Regions from separate parts of the Candidatus Pantoea soli genome, predicted to be linked through region 3. Evidence: predicted binding sites of a transcription regulator. Region 3 holds the regulator's gene; each other region holds the start of a gene.
What was found. The regulator PurR, encoded in region 3, represses purine synthesis genes. The targets are predictions, from matches to a motif close to CANGCAAACGTTTGCNTG.
Positions count from the first base shown of each region.

Region 1 (5,148 bases), 1.0 Mb from region 3:
AATTACATAACGTAGTGCCATACATTCCTCCTTACTTCACTATACGCCGCTGAACTGAGAGTGATATTGGGAAAATTTGAACGAGATAATGGATTTATTGCAATGAACTGAGCCGCTGCTGCCACGCTGCCGCTGCGCTGGCATCCAGCTGTAACAGCCCGGCAGCCGCCTCCGCCCGCAGCTGCTGCACCAGCGCTTTGCGACCGCTCAACCCGGCCTGCTGTGCGACCTCACTCAGCGCTTGTTTTTGCACAAGCAGGGCATCAAGCAGCGGTAATCTAATCTTCTGCAACAGCCGCTGCAGCGCCGGATAGCTGGCTTCCAGCGGCCGCTGCGCCCACGCGAAGCCGGCCAGCAGTGCCCAGTCGTCCGCATCCGGCGCGGCGGGTGCGCCACAGGAGAACGTCAGCGGCAGATCGATTAGCGGCTGCAGCCAGGGCCAGTCCTGGGCCAGACGCCGGGTTGCGCACTGCTGCAGGCGCATACCCGCCGCCGTCAGCGGCAGCATGGCCATTGCCGCGTAGCAGCCGCTGCTGGCCTCACGCTGAGTGCCGATGCGCACCAGATGAAAGCCGCAGGCGCGCCAGAAGTGCCAGAGCGGCGCGGTATAACCAAAGCTGACCGAAAGGTAATCACAACCTTCTGCCTGCTGACGCGCTGCGGCCACCAGCGCACTGCCGAGGCCGCGCTGTCGCCGGGAAGCCGCCACGGCAATACGGCTGATACGCTGCGAACGCAGCATGGCCGCTTCGGCAAAGCCGGCGTGGGCCGCCAGCGACTGCGCCACCAGATTGCCGCGCGGTCGGCGCACGCCGGCCCATACCGCCTGGGCTAAGGTTGCGTCCAGGCCGCCCTCCTCCACCAGCCACAGCGCCCCCGTCACTGCGGCGTCTTCCGTCGCCAGCCAGCAGCGCATACCGGGCGCATCCAGCAGCCGGCGTAAATCCAGCGGCGAAGTACGATAGTGGGCGCTTGCCAGCAGACGATAGCCTGCCAGCAGTGCGCTGCGGTGATGCGCAGCCGTGGCGGGAAACAAACTGACTGCCGCCGTGCTGACAGGCTCTGCTGCATCCTCAAACTGCAGCGCCTGGCTCAGCCACGTCTCCAGCGGATCGCCGGCCGCCCAGCGCAGCGGCTCATCAAGCCGGAAGTGGCGCACCGCCGGCAGGCTGGCGCAGAAGCGCAGCATAAAGCCGCGGCCGGTGCCTTCATAACCCTGTACCGTGGTGGTCAGCAGCACGCGGGGAAAACGCTGCACCAGCTGCTGCAGCAGCGGTGCAGGGATAGCGGCGGCTTCATCGACAATCAGCCAGTCGGCGTCAGGGGTTTGCGCCTCAGCGAGAATGGCGTCGGGCGCCATAAAGTGGAAATGCTCGCCGGCAAAGGTGGCCAGCACGCCGGTGGCGACTTTGGCCGGCGCCGTCACCAGTGCCCGCTGGCTGTGGCGCGCCAGCATGCCCGCCAGCGCCGATTTCCCCCGTCCGCGCGGTGCGGTGATGACCGCAACACCAGAGGTCATCGCGCACAGCTGCTGCAGGATGGCTGCCTGCTGCTGCGGGGCGCGGCACTGCCACGGCGGTAAATCCGTGCAGGCGCTGATGCGCGGCGGCTGGTGCTGACACAGCAGGGCGACGCGGCTGTCTTCTGTCATTTGCTGCTGCAGATAACGGACAAAATGCGGCGTAGCAATCGGCTGCGCCACATCGGCCCAGCGTAGCGTATCGCGATCGCGCTGCATCGGCCACGCTGCCCACGGCGGCGTCAGCAGCAGCAGCCAGCTGCCCGCCTGCAGCGTGCCGGCCAGCGCGGCAAATGCCTCGGCGTGGAAACCGTCATGTGCGTCAAAAATAGCATGGCGGAATTCCCGCCCGAGTAAGGTGCGCAGCGCGGCGGGGGCGACGCGCTGCGGGAAGCTGGCGCTTTCGCTCAGCGTCAGCCAGTCACCCGGCAGCGCAGCCTGCCACCCGGCGGCCTGCTGCAGCGTCCAGTCTGGATCGCCGGCCATCACGCACAGACGGCGAATGCCGCTGCGCTGCATCGCCGCCGTGAGGTCGGCCAGCACCGTCAGCTGCCTGCAAACGTGTTGCACTGGCCCGGATTGCCGCTATCAAACCCGCGTTTAAACCAGGTGTAGCGCTGCTGCGACGTGCCGTGCGTAAAGCTGTCCGGCACCACGCGGCCCTGGCTCTGCTGCTGCAGACGATCGTCGCCGATGGCTTCGGCTGCGTTTAGCGCTTCCTGTAAATCACCGGTTTCCAGGATGTTCTGCTGCTGCATGTAGTGTCCCCACACGCCGGCAAAGCAGTCGGCCTGCAGTTCCATCTTCACGGAGAGCTGGTTTACCTGGGTCTGGGTTGCGCCCTGCTGCATTTCGCGCACTTTCGGCTCAATGCCCAGCAGCTTTTGCACGTGATGCCCGACTTCATGCGCAATGACATAGCCCTGCGCGAAATCGCCGCCCGCGCCGAGTTTGTTTTTCATGTCATCGTAGAAAGAGAGATCGATGTACACCGTCTGATCTGCCGGACAGTAAAACGGCCCCATCGCCGACTGACCGGTACCGCAGTGGGTGCGCGTGGCGCCGCGATACATCACCAGTTTCGGCGGCGCGTACTGTTTACCCATCTGCTGGAACAGCTTGCCCCACGTGTCTTCAGTGGTCGCCAGGATCACCGACGTGAATTTAGCCGCTTCGTTATCCTGGGTGGAATTGACCTGACGCTGTTGCGATACCGGCGCACCGCCCTGCAGCAGCGCCGTCAGGTCATAGCCGTAGTACCCTGCTACCGCGACCACAATCAGCAGGATGATGCCGCCTTTGCCGCGCGGCAGACGAATCTGACGTCCGCCGGAACCGAATCCGGATGATTCACCACGACGGTCTTCCACATTGTCGCTTTCACGACGCCCTTGCCAGCGCATGCCCTGCTCCTGTTTTCGATAAAGTCTGGCATGATTTTAGTTGGCGGCACCGCTAAGCACCAGCGTTGCGGCATGGCGCAGCGGGACAGGCGGTGCTTCAGCAACGCAGCAGCAGGAAAAATGCGCGGCAGCGCAGGGCAGCGGAAGGCAGAAAAGCGTGTGCCGGGGCGCGGAGGGAAAGGAGCACCGGCGGCACGCCGGTGCAGAAGCGCATCAGTCGAGCTTAACGCCCAGGCGGTGAGCCACTTCTTCGTAGGCTTCAATCAGGCCGCCAAGGCTCTGACGGAAACGGTCTTTGTCCATTTTGTCCATGGTCTCTTTGTCCCACAGACGCGCGCCGTCTGGTGAGAACTCATCGCCCAGCGTCACTTCGCCTTTGAACAGGCCAAACTCCAGCTTGAAGTCCACCAGGATCAGACCGGCGTCATCGAACAGCTTGCTCAGCACCTCGTTGGCTTTGAAAGTCAGCTCCTGCATGCGCGCCAGATTGGCTTTGCTCACCCAGCCAAAGGTTTCGCAGTAGGACTCGTTTACCATCGGGTCATGTTTCGCGTCATCTTTCAGGAAAAGATCAAACAGCGGTGGATTCAGCAGCATGCCCTCTTCCACACCCAGACGTTTTACCAGCGAGCCTGCCGCGCGGTTACGGATGACACACTCAACCGGCACCATCTCCAGCTTTTTCACCAGCGCTTCGTTATCGGACAGCAGCGCTTCCATCTGCGTAGGAATGCCCGCTTCCTGCAGTTTGGTCATGATGAAATGGTTGAATTTGTTATTGACCATACCTTTGCGATCAAACTGCTCGATTCGTGCACCGTCTCCTGCTGACGTATCGTTGCGGAATTCAAGTACCAGCAGATCCGGATTGTCGGTGCTGTATACGGTTTTCGCTTTACCGCGATACAACTCAGCTCGCTTTTGCATCTTGTTAACTCCAAACATGAAAGAACCCGTGTTCAGCGGTGTTTCACCGCGCGATGACTGCCTGACGCAATCGTTTACCTCGCCGGGCGCTATTATGCCAAAATCAAAACAAAAAGGCCGGAGAATCTCCGGCCTTTATGCATTTATTTGTTCAGTGCGCCCTGCATCACTGCCACCAGCGCATCGTTTTGCGCCTGCGTCAGCACATGGCCTTTCGGGTCAATGAACTGCAAACTGCTGCGGTTGTCGAGATCGCCCACCTGCAGTTTGTAGTCGCCGTTTGGCAGTTCCGGATCTTTGGCGCCAATGGCGTCAAACGCGCTGCTGCCTGGCTGCTTGTAGGTCACTTTCAGGCTGCCCTGCGAGCGGTTGTCATCGTTGATCTCCATGCCCACACGCTTCAGTGCCGCCGGCAGACGCTGCCAGGTCACGTTGAACGGTGAACGCAGAATCAGCAATGGCAGGCCGGTATCGTCCGCGCCACTCTGCACATCAATCTGGCCGGTAGTACGGCCCGCTGCCGCGTCCTGGCTTGCCGTGTCAATTTTATCCAGACCGGTGCTGATATCGTTCAGCATCTGGCCGGTGTAACGCTGCACCTGCGCCGGTGAGGTCACGGTCTCGCCCTGCTGCTGCAGCTCCAGCAGACGGACAGTCAGAATCTGCTGATAGCCCTGATTCTGCACGCTGATCTGATAACGCCCGCGATACTGATTATCTTCGTCGGCCCGGTTCCACTGCACCCAGTCGGTGGTCAGCTGCTGCGCCGCGTCGTTACGCTGCGCAATCGGGAACTTGTACGACTGCACCACGTTAACGACCTGCGACCAGATTGAGCCGCGGTTGCTTTCCATCGCCAGCACGCCGGTGTTCCCGGTGAACTGAGCACGCGTGCCGTTCAGCAGCGCCAGCGGCTGCGCCGGTGGACGGATATCCAGCGCCTTGCCCAGCGCGCCTTTAGCCACGTTATGCGGCACATCGTAGTCGCCATTCTGCAGCGGCAGTACCACGCCGGCCGGCGCTTTCAAATCGTGCAGTTCAGGTGCCTGCAGGTAGGATTCATCTCCGCTGACCTGACGTTTATAACGCTGATCGCTGGAACAGGCGGTGAGCAGCATCAGGGCAGACAGACCTGCCACCGTGGCCAGCGCCGAGCGCTTTACTGAATAACTCATTACTTCTCCCTAAATTATCGCAGACCCGCTTTGATCAGTGCCTGCGCGGTTTTCGCCTGACCGGCTTCGGTCAGCGGCGTCATCGGCAAGCGCAGCGTGTCATCCGCGATTAATCCTAGCTGTT
Region 1 covers NZ_CP032702.1:2,671,223-2,676,370, forward strand. The annotation lists gene ypfH (esterase) at 1-21, opposite strand, end outside; gene D8B20_RS12460 (tRNA(Met) cytidine acetyltransferase TmcA) at 95-2,038, opposite strand; gene ypfJ (KPN_02809 family neutral zinc metallopeptidase) at 2,065-2,922, opposite strand; gene purC (phosphoribosylaminoimidazolesuccinocarboxamide synthase) at 3,136-3,849, opposite strand; gene bamC (outer membrane protein assembly factor BamC) at 3,993-5,024, opposite strand; gene dapA (4-hydroxy-tetrahydrodipicolinate synthase) at 5,039-5,148, opposite strand, start outside.
Region 1: a site for PurR is predicted at 3,071-3,088, ahead of ypfJ (KPN_02809 family neutral zinc metallopeptidase). Genes of this name have one in related genera too.

Region 2 (5,148 bases), 1.1 Mb from region 3:
TGGATGCCATGAAACGGCTGGTCAGCGCCAGCTGGCCGGGTAACGTGCGCCAGCTGGTCAATGTGATTGAGCAGTGCGTCGCGCTAAGCACGTCGCCGGTGATTGGCGAGGCGCTGGTTAGTCAGGCGCTGGCAGAAGAGAACACCGCGCTGCCCACCTTCGCGGAAGCGCGCAACCAGTTTGAGCTGAATTATCTGCGCAAACTGCTGCAGATGACCAAAGGCAATGTCACCCATGCGGCGCGGCTGGCTGGACGCAACCGCACTGAGTTTTATAAGCTGCTGTCACGTCACGAACTGGACGCCAGCGAATTTAAAGAGTAGCTTGCTGCGGCAGCGTCAGGAACACTTATACTCATTGTTACCCGTCCGTCACGGAGGGAGCGAAAAAAGGATCTGTGATGAAAAAGATCGATGCAATTATCAAACCATTCAAACTCGATGATGTGCGTGAAGCGCTGGCAGAAGTCGGCATCACCGGGATGACAGTCAGCGAAGTGAAAGGCTTCGGACGTCAGAAGGGCCACACTGAACTTTATCGCGGTGCGGAATACATGGTCGATTTTCTGCCAAAAGTGAAAATCGAAATGGTGGTTGGCGATGATATCGTCGACACCTGCGTGGAAACCATCATGAAGACAGCGCAAACCGGCAAAATCGGTGATGGTAAAATCTTTGTCTTTGATGTGGCGCGCGTCGTGCGCATTCGTACCGGCGAAGAGGACGAAGAGGCGATTTGAGTCTCACCTTCGTCAGCGGTTAAAAAGCCTGCTTTGCGCAGGCTTTTTTGTTTTTACAGCACCTTGTGCGGACCAAATACTTCGTAATGCAGGCGATCGGCGCTGATGCCGGCGTCCAGCAGCTGGCGGGCCACAAACTGCATAAACGGCAGAGGGCCACAGATCCAGAAGTGGCGGTCGGCCTGCTGCAGCTCTGCGGATACGGCGGCTAAATCCATCAGCCCGGCGGTATCGAAACGGCCTGCGTCAGCGGCGTCAGGTTGCCGGTACCAGACGTGCTGGCTGAACTGTGGCAGTTGCGCACCCAGCGCGGCCACTTCCTCAGCAAAGGCGTGATGCGCGCCGTTCTCCGCGGCGTGCAGCCAGGTGACGGCCGCCGGATGAGGCTGCTGCGCCAGGCGGGCCAGCATCGCCAGCAGCGGTGTCTGCCCCACACCAGCGGAAATCAGCGTCACCGGCGTAGTGTCGCGACACTGCAGGAAGAAGTCCCCGGCTGGGGTTGTGCACTGCACCACATCGCCCACCTGCGCCTGCTGATGCAGCCAGCCAGAGACGCTGCCGTGTGCTTCCTGCTTTACCGCAATACGATAGGATCGGCCGTTCGGCAGGTGCGTCAGGGAATACTGGCGGTGCTGGATCGTCTCGCTGCCGGTCGGACGCAGGCTGATAGCCAGATACTGACCGGGCAGGAAATCGGCCACCGGCTCACCATCCTCCGGCACCAGCACAATACTTTTAATCACCGCACTCTGTTGCTGAATGGCATGGATGCGAAATGCCCGCATACCGCGCCAGCCGCCTGTTTTCGCTTCTGAGGCGCGATAAATCTGCGCTTCGCGCTGAATAAACAGGTCGGCCAGTACGCCATACGCTTTGCCCCAGGCTTCCAGCACCGCTTCGCCAGGGTTCATCAACTCGTCAATGGTGGCCAGCAGGTTTTCACCCACAATGGCGTACTGTTCCGGCTGTATGTTCAGGCTGGCGTGTTTCTGCGCGATCTTCTCCAGCGCCGGCAACAGCGCAGCGGGATTTTCCAGATGACTGCCGTAGGCGCAGATAGCATTAAACAGCGCCTCACGCTGATTACCGCTGCGCTGGTTATTCATGTTGAAGACGTTTTTCAGCTCCGGATGCCGGGTCAGCATGCGCTGATAGAAGTGGCCGGTCAGTGCCGGACCAAGCCGGGCGATTGCCGGCAGCGTGGACTTCACGATCTGGATAGTTTGCGCGTCGAGCATGGTGTTTCCCCTGGTGTGGCTTTAAACATGTATTTTAAATGCATCTTATGCCGCTCACGGGCGGCTGTAAATCCCCCTTAGCGCGCAGGGTCACCCTTACCCTGGAATCTGGCTCGCAAAGCTGACATTTTCTTCGGTGCCGGAATGGGCCTGCGGGCGCTTTTCTGGTGGAGAAAAAAGCGTAAAAAACCCGTTCCAGCGCCCTGCCAATCGTTTGCGTAAAAAGAGGGGATTGGCGCTACCGTCCCCTGGCAAAACCGTTTACACTGTTGGCCTTCGCCCCCCGGTCGGGGCTAAACTGCCGTTAAAAGTTGCTGAGTCAGGAGATGCGGATGTTAAAGCGTGATATGAACATTGCCGATTATGATGCCGAGTTGTGGCAGGCTATGGAGCAGGAGAAGGTGCGTCAGGAAGAGCACATTGAACTGATTGCTTCGGAAAACTACACCAGCCCACGCGTTATGCAGGCGCAAGGTTCACAGCTCACTAACAAATATGCCGAAGGCTATCCGGGCAAGCGCTACTACGGCGGATGTGAATACGTCGATATCGTAGAGCAGCTGGCGATTGATCGCGCCAAAGCGCTGTTTGGTGCTGATTACGCTAACGTGCAGCCGCACTCCGGCTCCCAGGCGAACTTTGCGGTTTACACCGCGCTGCTGCAGCCGGGCGATACCATTCTGGGCATGAACCTGGCGCACGGTGGTCACCTGACGCACGGCTCACCGGTTAACCTCTCCGGTAAACTCTATAACGTTATCCCTTACGGCATCGACGAAAGCGGCAAAATCAACTATGACGAGCTGGCCGAGCTGGCGCAGACGCACAAGCCAAAAATGATCGTGGGCGGTTTCTCCGCTTACTCTGGCGTGTGTGACTGGGCAAAAATGCGTGAAATCGCTGACAGCATTGGTGCCTGGCTGTTTGTGGATATGGCGCACGTGGCCGGTCTGATTGCCGCAGATGTCTATCCGAACCCGGTGCCGCATGCACACATCGTGACCTCCACCACGCACAAAACCCTGGCGGGTCCGCGCGGCGGCCTGATCCTGGCGAAAAATGGTGATGAGGAGCTGTACAAAAAGCTTAACTCAGCTGTCTTCCCGGGCGGGCAGGGTGGTCCACTGATGCACGTCATTGCCGGTAAAGCGGTGGCATTCAAAGAAGCGATGGAGCCGGAGTTCAAGGCATATCAGCAGCAGGTAGCGAAAAACGCCAAAGCGATGGTGGAAGTGCTGATCGAGCGCGGCTACAACATCGTTTCCGGAGGAACTTACAACCACCTGTTCCTGATCGATCTGGTCAGCAAAAACCTGACCGGTAAAGAAGCGGATGCTGCGCTGGGCCGTGCTAACATCACCGTTAACAAAAACAGCGTACCTAACGATCCAAAGAGCCCGTTTGTCACGTCCGGCGTGCGTATCGGTACGCCAGCGGTCACCCGCCGTGGCTTCAAAGAAGCCGAAGTGCGTGAGCTGGCTGGCTGGATTGCCGATGTGCTCGACAACGTTAACGACGAAGCGACCATTGAACGCACCAAACAGAAGGTGCTGGATATCTGTGCGCGCCTGCCGGTTTATGCCTGATTACCGCTAAACCCGGTGCAGTGAAAAAGGATGGCGAGCGCCATCCTTTTTTTATTCCTTTTTCACCCCCGCTTTGAGAAAGTACCGCCCTTATCCGCAGCCGGCGACGCTGCATTTTTCAGGAGGAAGCATGACCATCGGATCGGCCAGATGGCTCGGGCTGAGCTATTTCACCTACTTTTTTTGCTATGGCATTTACCTGCCTTTCTGGAGCGTCTGGCTGAAAGGCAGTGGACTTGATGCAGAAAAAATTGGTCTGCTGCTGGGCTGCGGCATGATAGCGCGCTTTGCCGGCAGCCTGCTGATTGCCTCGCAGGTAAAAAATCCGTCTCAGCTGATCCTGGCGCTGCGCCTGCTGGCGCTGATGACCTGCCTGTTTGCGCTCGGTTTCTGGCTGGGCGGCCAGTGGCTATGGCTGCTGCTGGTGATGGTAGGGTTCAATCTGTTTTTCTCTCCGCTGGTGCCGCTCAGTGATGCGCTGGCCGCCACCTGGACACAGCAGATCGGTCTGGCTTACGGTCCGGTACGGCTGTGGGGATCGCTGGCATTTGTTATCAGTTCGGCGCTGACCGGGATGCTGGTCAGCGCTTACTCTTCGCAGGCTATTCTGCTGCTGCTGACGCTGGGTACGCTGGCGATGCTGAGCGGTATGCTGCTGCCCCCGCACACCAGACCACAGGGCGATGCGCGTCAGGGCGTAAGCGGGGGCTGGGCGGCCTGGCGTGACCTGCTGCGGGAAAACAGCGTCTGGCGCTTTATGCTGTGCGTGACGCTGATGCAGGGGGCACATGCGGCTTACTACAGCTTCAGCGCCATCTGGTGGCAGGAGGCCGGCTATTCTGCCACCCTTATCGGCTATCTCTGGTCGCTGGGCGTTGTGGCGGAGATAGTAATTTTTGCGCTGAGTCATCGCCTGTTTCACCGCTGGAGCGCGCGCGATCTGCTGCTGCTTTCGGGCATCTGTGCGCTGGTGCGCTGGAGCCTGCTGGGCGCCAGTAGCGCTTTGCCGTTGCTGATTGTGGCGCAAATTCTGCACTGCGGCAGTTTTACCGTCTGTCATCTGGCGGCAATGCGCTTCATCGCTTCGCGCCAGGGCGCGGAGGTCATTCGCCTGCAGTCGCTCTATTCAGCGCTGGCGATGGGGGGAGGGATTGCGGTGATGACGATGATCTGCGGCGTGCTGTATACCCATCTGCACGGGCATCTGTTCTGGGCGATGGCGCTGGTGGCACTGCCGGCGCTGTTTCTGCGCCCGCGCGCGGCTCAGGACTCCAGCAGCTGAAGGATACGCTGCTGCTGATGGTCGCTCAGCGGCAGCTCGGCGTGGATCAGCGGCGGCGAAAACAGCGGCAGCGAGGTGGCGTAGGGCGTGATCACCAGCGCCACATCGCGCGGCGCGCCTTCACGCTGATAATTCAGCATATCCTGATAGGTGATGTTGATCGGCAGCAGCGTCATTTCACGCAGCTGCTGCTCCAGCAGCTGTTCAACGGCGGCGTCAGCGCCGGTCAGCAGCAGTACCTGTTTCTCCTGCAACGCACTCTCCTGCATCAGCCACGCACCAAACAGCACGGCAACCAGGCTG
Region 2 covers NZ_CP032702.1:2,745,695-2,750,842, reverse strand. The annotation lists gene glrR (two-component system response regulator GlrR) at 1-323, shown strand, start outside; gene glnB (nitrogen regulatory protein P-II) at 401-739, shown strand; gene hmpA (NO-inducible flavohemoprotein) at 793-1,977, opposite strand; gene glyA (serine hydroxymethyltransferase) at 2,310-3,563, shown strand; gene D8B20_RS12785 (3-phenylpropionate MFS transporter) at 3,694-4,845, shown strand; gene csiE (stationary phase inducible protein CsiE) at 4,827-5,148, opposite strand, start outside.
Region 2: a site for PurR is predicted at 2,181-2,198, ahead of glyA (serine hydroxymethyltransferase). Genes of this name have one in related genera too.

Region 3 (5,148 bases):
CCGCTCCAGCAGCTCATGGGCGATACGAAACCATTGGTTTTCTTCAAGGCTCACTTCTTCTATACACGATGAACTCATAGCTTCTCCATCACCTTTCCGATTTAAACCTGAGAAAGAGAATAGTCAAATTCCCCAGGCCTGTGAGAGAACTCACGGAAGATCCGTGCGCCAGATAGTCGACGTTTTACAGAGGTAGAGATCTCAACAGAAATGTCCGGCACAGCATCGCAGAAAGATGCCCGCGCAGACGCCATCCCAGCGACAGAGTCGCGAATAAATAAGGCAATTATGTTATTGATTTGTTACAGAAATGCTGACCCACCGAGTATATGCTCACGTGGGTCAATATTCAACGGCTTATCGTTATCATGCTAACGATAAGCGTTGCATCAAAGCGTATCTTCGCAGGGGCGGGCAGGGTCAGCAACGTCACTTTGTGCGACAGCGGTACGTTGCCAGAGATAGCCTGCCCACGCCAGTGCGACAGTGATCACCATTACCAGTGTAGTGTGATACAGCGCATGTTGCAGGCCGGATGAGACAATCAGGCTGGCCAGAAAACAGAGACCAAGCTGCAGCAGGTTCTGCAGGCCGGCCGCTTTGCCGGTGGCCTGTGGGAACGGGGCCAGCGCGCTGGCAACCACAATCGGGTAAATCGCGCCGTTAGCCAGCGCCATACCACAGAACGGTAGCAGCAGGCCAGCCAGTGGTGGCGCAGGCAGCAGCGCCACGGCGAACAGGCTGATGATGCTCAGGCTGTAAACCAGCAGCAGCCACGGCAGCAGCTGTGCACCCTGAAAACGATTCAGCAGCGCGCGGCAGCCAAAGCCGCCGACGAGGAAGGCGATGGTCTGCGGAATGTAGCTCAGGCCGATGTCAGCCGGACTCAGCCCCGCCGCAGCGAGGATAAAGGGGGAACCGGTCAGCCAGGCAAAAAAGCTGGCTGAACAGGCGGAGTAAATCAGCACATTACCGCTGTAAACCCGGGCAGCGAGCAGCGTGAGCCAGCCGGGCTGCTCGCCCCGATCGCGCTGCTGCGGCGCAGGCGCGCGCAGGCGCAGCGTGCCGCATAGCAGCACGCCGGTCACCAGCGCCAGCACCAGAAAAATCGTACGCCAGTCAAAATGATTCATCAGCCAGGCACCCAGCAGCGGTGCCAGCGCCGGTGAGAGCGCAACCAGGGGCATAATCGTGGCGAACACTTTATTGGCCTGCGCTTTCGGATAGCGATCGACCACCAGCGCCTGCCAGCTCACCGCTGCCGCACACACGCCAACCGCCTGGATAAAGCGCAGCGCCAGCATCAGCCAGACATCGCTGACCCACAACATCGCGAGGCAACTGACGGCAAACAGCGTCAGGCCAGCCAGCAGCACCGGTTTGCGGCCAATGCGGTCTGACAGGGCACCCCACAATACCTGAGCACAGGCAAAGCCGCCCAGGAACACACTGAGGCTGGCACTGATGGTACCGGGGGCGGTCGCGAAATCGCGCTGCATATCGCCAAACGCTGGCAGATACATATCCGTGGCGAGAAAGCCAAGCATACTCAGCACGGCCAGATAGGGCAGAAATCCTTTTGATGACAACATAGTGATTCTCATTCGACAGGGTGAACGGCGGGCAGTGTAAAAGGGTGCAGCCAGCTTTGTGAAACGCTAATATTTGCATTGTGCTATCAAAATTTTTGCAGGCAAAAAAATGTGGTCTGAATACGCTTTGGAAGTGGCCGATGCGGTTGCGCGCACGGGCAGCTTCAGCGCCGCAGCGCAGGAGCTGCACCGCGTGCCTTCTGCCATCAGCTATACCGTGCGCCAGCTGGAAAGCTGGCTGGCGGTGCCGCTGTTTGAACGCCAGCACCGGGAAGTGGTGCTGACGCCGGCTGGCGAGCATTTTGTGCGCGAAGGACGATCTGTTATCAAAAAAATGCTGGCAACCCGCCGCCAGTGTCAGCAGCTGGCCAACGGCTGGCGCGGTCAGCTGAGTATCGCCGTGGACTGCATTGTCAAACCGCAGCGTACGCGACAGCTGGTGAAGGATTTTTATCGTCATTTTCCCGATATGGAGTTGATCATCAGTTACGAAGTGTTCAACGGCGTGTGGGATGCGCTGGCTGACGGGCGCGTTGACGTGGCGATTGGCGCGACGCAGGCGATTCCGGTGGGCGGTCGTTTTGCCTTTCAGGATATGGGGGCGCTTAACTGGCGCTGCGTGGTCAGCCCCGATCACCCGCTGGCTGGCAGCACACAGCTTGACGACGAGACGCTGCGCGCCTGGCCGTCGCTGGTGCTGGAAGACACCTCGCGCGCCTTACCGCGCCGCATGACCTGGACGCTGGATAACCAGCGCCGGCTGGTGGTGCCGGAGTGGGAAACCGGGCTGGACTGTCTGCAGGCCGGCTTGTGCGTGGGCATGATCCCCGGCCATTTAGCGCGGCCGCTGCTGGACAGCGGCGCCCTGACGGAACTGACGCTGCCGCAGGCTTTTCCGGACAGCCCCTGCTGTGTCAGCTGGTCAGAACAGGGTGACTCACCGGCGCTGGACTGGCTGCTGAGTTATCTGGGGGATGCGGAAACGCTGAACCAGGAATGGCTCAGCGAGACGCGCACTTAACGGCGATAGTCGCGGAACGGGCCATCCGCGACCGAACGGCGTTCAATCAGCGTAGGCTGCACTTCAATGGTTTGCGGCTCTTCGCGCTTGCTGGTAATGCGATCCAGCAGCATCTCAAGCGCTTTTTCCCCCAGCTGGGCTTTGGGCTGATGGACCGTGGTCAGCGCGGGCGTGAAGTAGCGCGCGTTGCGCACGTTATCGTAACCGATGACGGAAATATCCTGCGGCACGCGCAGCCCCATCTCATCAGCCGCACAGATTGCGCCCATCGCCATGATGTCACCGCCGCAGAACACGGCAGTAGGGCGCTGCTTCTGGTTGAGGATCTGCTGCATCGCCTGATAACCGGATTCCGGCTCAAAGTCGCCCTGCACAATCCACTCCTGACGCACGGTAATGCCCGCTTCATGCATCGCCTGTAAAAAACCAGCGTGGCGTCCGCCCCCGGTATTGCGTTCCATCTGGCCCGGAATCGCCCCGATATCACGGTGGCCGCGCTCAATCAGATAGCGTCCGGCGAGATAGCCGCCGTGAAACGCATTATCCTGCACGGTATCGGTAAAATCGCCGCGCGATTCGCCCCAGTCCATCACCACCATGGGAATGTTACGGTTCTCTTCCAGCATCTGCAGCAGATCGTCCGGATACTCTGAGCACATCACCAGCAGCCCGTCCACGCGTTTTTGCGCCATCATCGACAGATAGGCGCGCTGTTTTTGCAGGTCGTTATGCGCGTTACCGAGGATCAGGGTATAACCGCGGTCAAAACAGTGATTTTCCACCGCTTCGATAATCTCGGCAAAATAGGGCGCTTCGCTGGAGGTGGCCAGCAGCCCCAGCGTTTTGGTGTGGTTCACCTTCAGACTGCGCGCCACGGCGCTGGGTGAATAGTGCAGTGCTTTGATCGCTTCCCATACGGCGTTGCGCGTCTCTTCAGCAACGAAGCGCGTTTTGTTGATGACATGCGAAACCGTGGTGGTTGAGACACCGGCGCGTTTCGCCACATCTTTAATTGTTGCCATCTGAATGGTACTCCTGGGCTTATCGCAACTTACTGATAAGTATATTGTTAAACGTTTGCGTCTGCGAAGGGTATTTTACCCCGTTTTGGCCGGAAAACCGGCGTTTCAGGGGCAAAGAAAACGCGTTCGCAGGCTGTCAATGCAGCATGCGCAAAACCTGTTGCGCAACGAAAGGCGGCGATTCTAGCAAGCTGGCGCGGATAACACGAGATTTTTGCCGGTTGCTGTGCGAAAATTCTTTAACCATGATAACAGTGTGGCTATGGAGCAAGGATGAGTACGGAGATGAAGCTGGCGTTAATGACCACGGTCGCGGCGCTGATGATGATTGTGGCCTTCAGTTTTACGGCAATTCTGCACTAATAAAAAAGCCGGCGCTGAGCAACAGCCGCCGGCTTTTCTTTGCTTGCTTGCGCAACGCAACGCTTAGCGAATGGTTTTAGGTGTCATCATGCGGCGCGCGCCTACATAGTGTTTCTGCCAGTAATCTTCGCTTAGCGCACTGATTTGAATATCTTTACCGGTACGCGGCGACTGAATGAACTTGCCGTTGCCCAGATAGACGCCGACGTGATCGGCAGCACCGCGGTTATTAATGCGGAAGAAGACCAGATCGCCTTTCTCCAGCAGCTCGCGTTTGATCGGGGCCGCATCGCGCAGATGATACATTTCATTGGCGGTGCGCGGCAGTTTGAATTTGACGAGGTCTTTATAGGCGTACCACACCAAACCGCTGCAATCGAAACCGGTATGCGGCGAGGTGCCGCCCCACTGATAAGGCTTACCCAGCTGTCCCATCAGTTTATTCATCGCCGTTTCACGCGCTTTCTGATAGCGCAGGCGGTGAGACTTGCTCATTTTAATGCCGGTCAGGCCCTGAACCTCGTCATCGGCCTCTGCCGCGGCAGCGGCTTTCGCCAGGCGCTGATGACCATATTTTTTACCGCTGAGTTTCAGGGGGGCGCGACGGCTGGTGGTTTTCTGCAGTGCGGTGGCGGTTTTCTGCTGCTTTTTTAGTTTAAATTTCTGCACCGACGTCAGACGGGATTTTTTTGTGGTGGTCTTCACCGGACGTCGCTTGCGGCGCTCATCGTCACGCGCACTTTTTTTCTCAGTCTTCTGCAGACTGGCATTAACCGGCGTGTGCGGGGATGCAGAAGCCACATTAACGAACAGTTGGGCAAAAGCCAGTATGAAAAGCGTAATCAGTAAACGCATAGTCCGGTTACAGGTTAAGCAGGCTGCTCAGGCACAGGCTGCGGAAAAGTTAGAAAAATCTGATCAAAAATCAGAGCCAGGGCAATTCTAATCCACTTTTTTTCTAAAAGGTAAGGGCTTTTTCCATTAATCTGTTACGGCACTGAATTTGTGGCAAAAATGAGCGATTTCAGCCGGTTAAGCCAGCGAAATTATTGCTAATTATTAATTGATTAATGCCTGTTAATGATATGAAAATGTTATCGTTCAGTCATCCGCTTAACAAAGATGGCGATCGCACTGTCGCGGGGCAAAA
Region 3 covers NZ_CP032702.1:1,658,805-1,663,952, forward strand. The annotation lists gene cfa (cyclopropane fatty acyl phospholipid synthase) at 1-78, opposite strand, end outside; gene punC (purine nucleoside transporter PunC) at 390-1,592, opposite strand; gene punR (DNA-binding transcriptional activator PunR) at 1,702-2,613, shown strand; gene purR (HTH-type transcriptional repressor PurR) at 2,610-3,635, opposite strand; gene cydH (cytochrome bd-I oxidase subunit CydH) at 3,909-3,998, shown strand; gene D8B20_RS07765 (C40 family peptidase) at 4,062-4,853, opposite strand.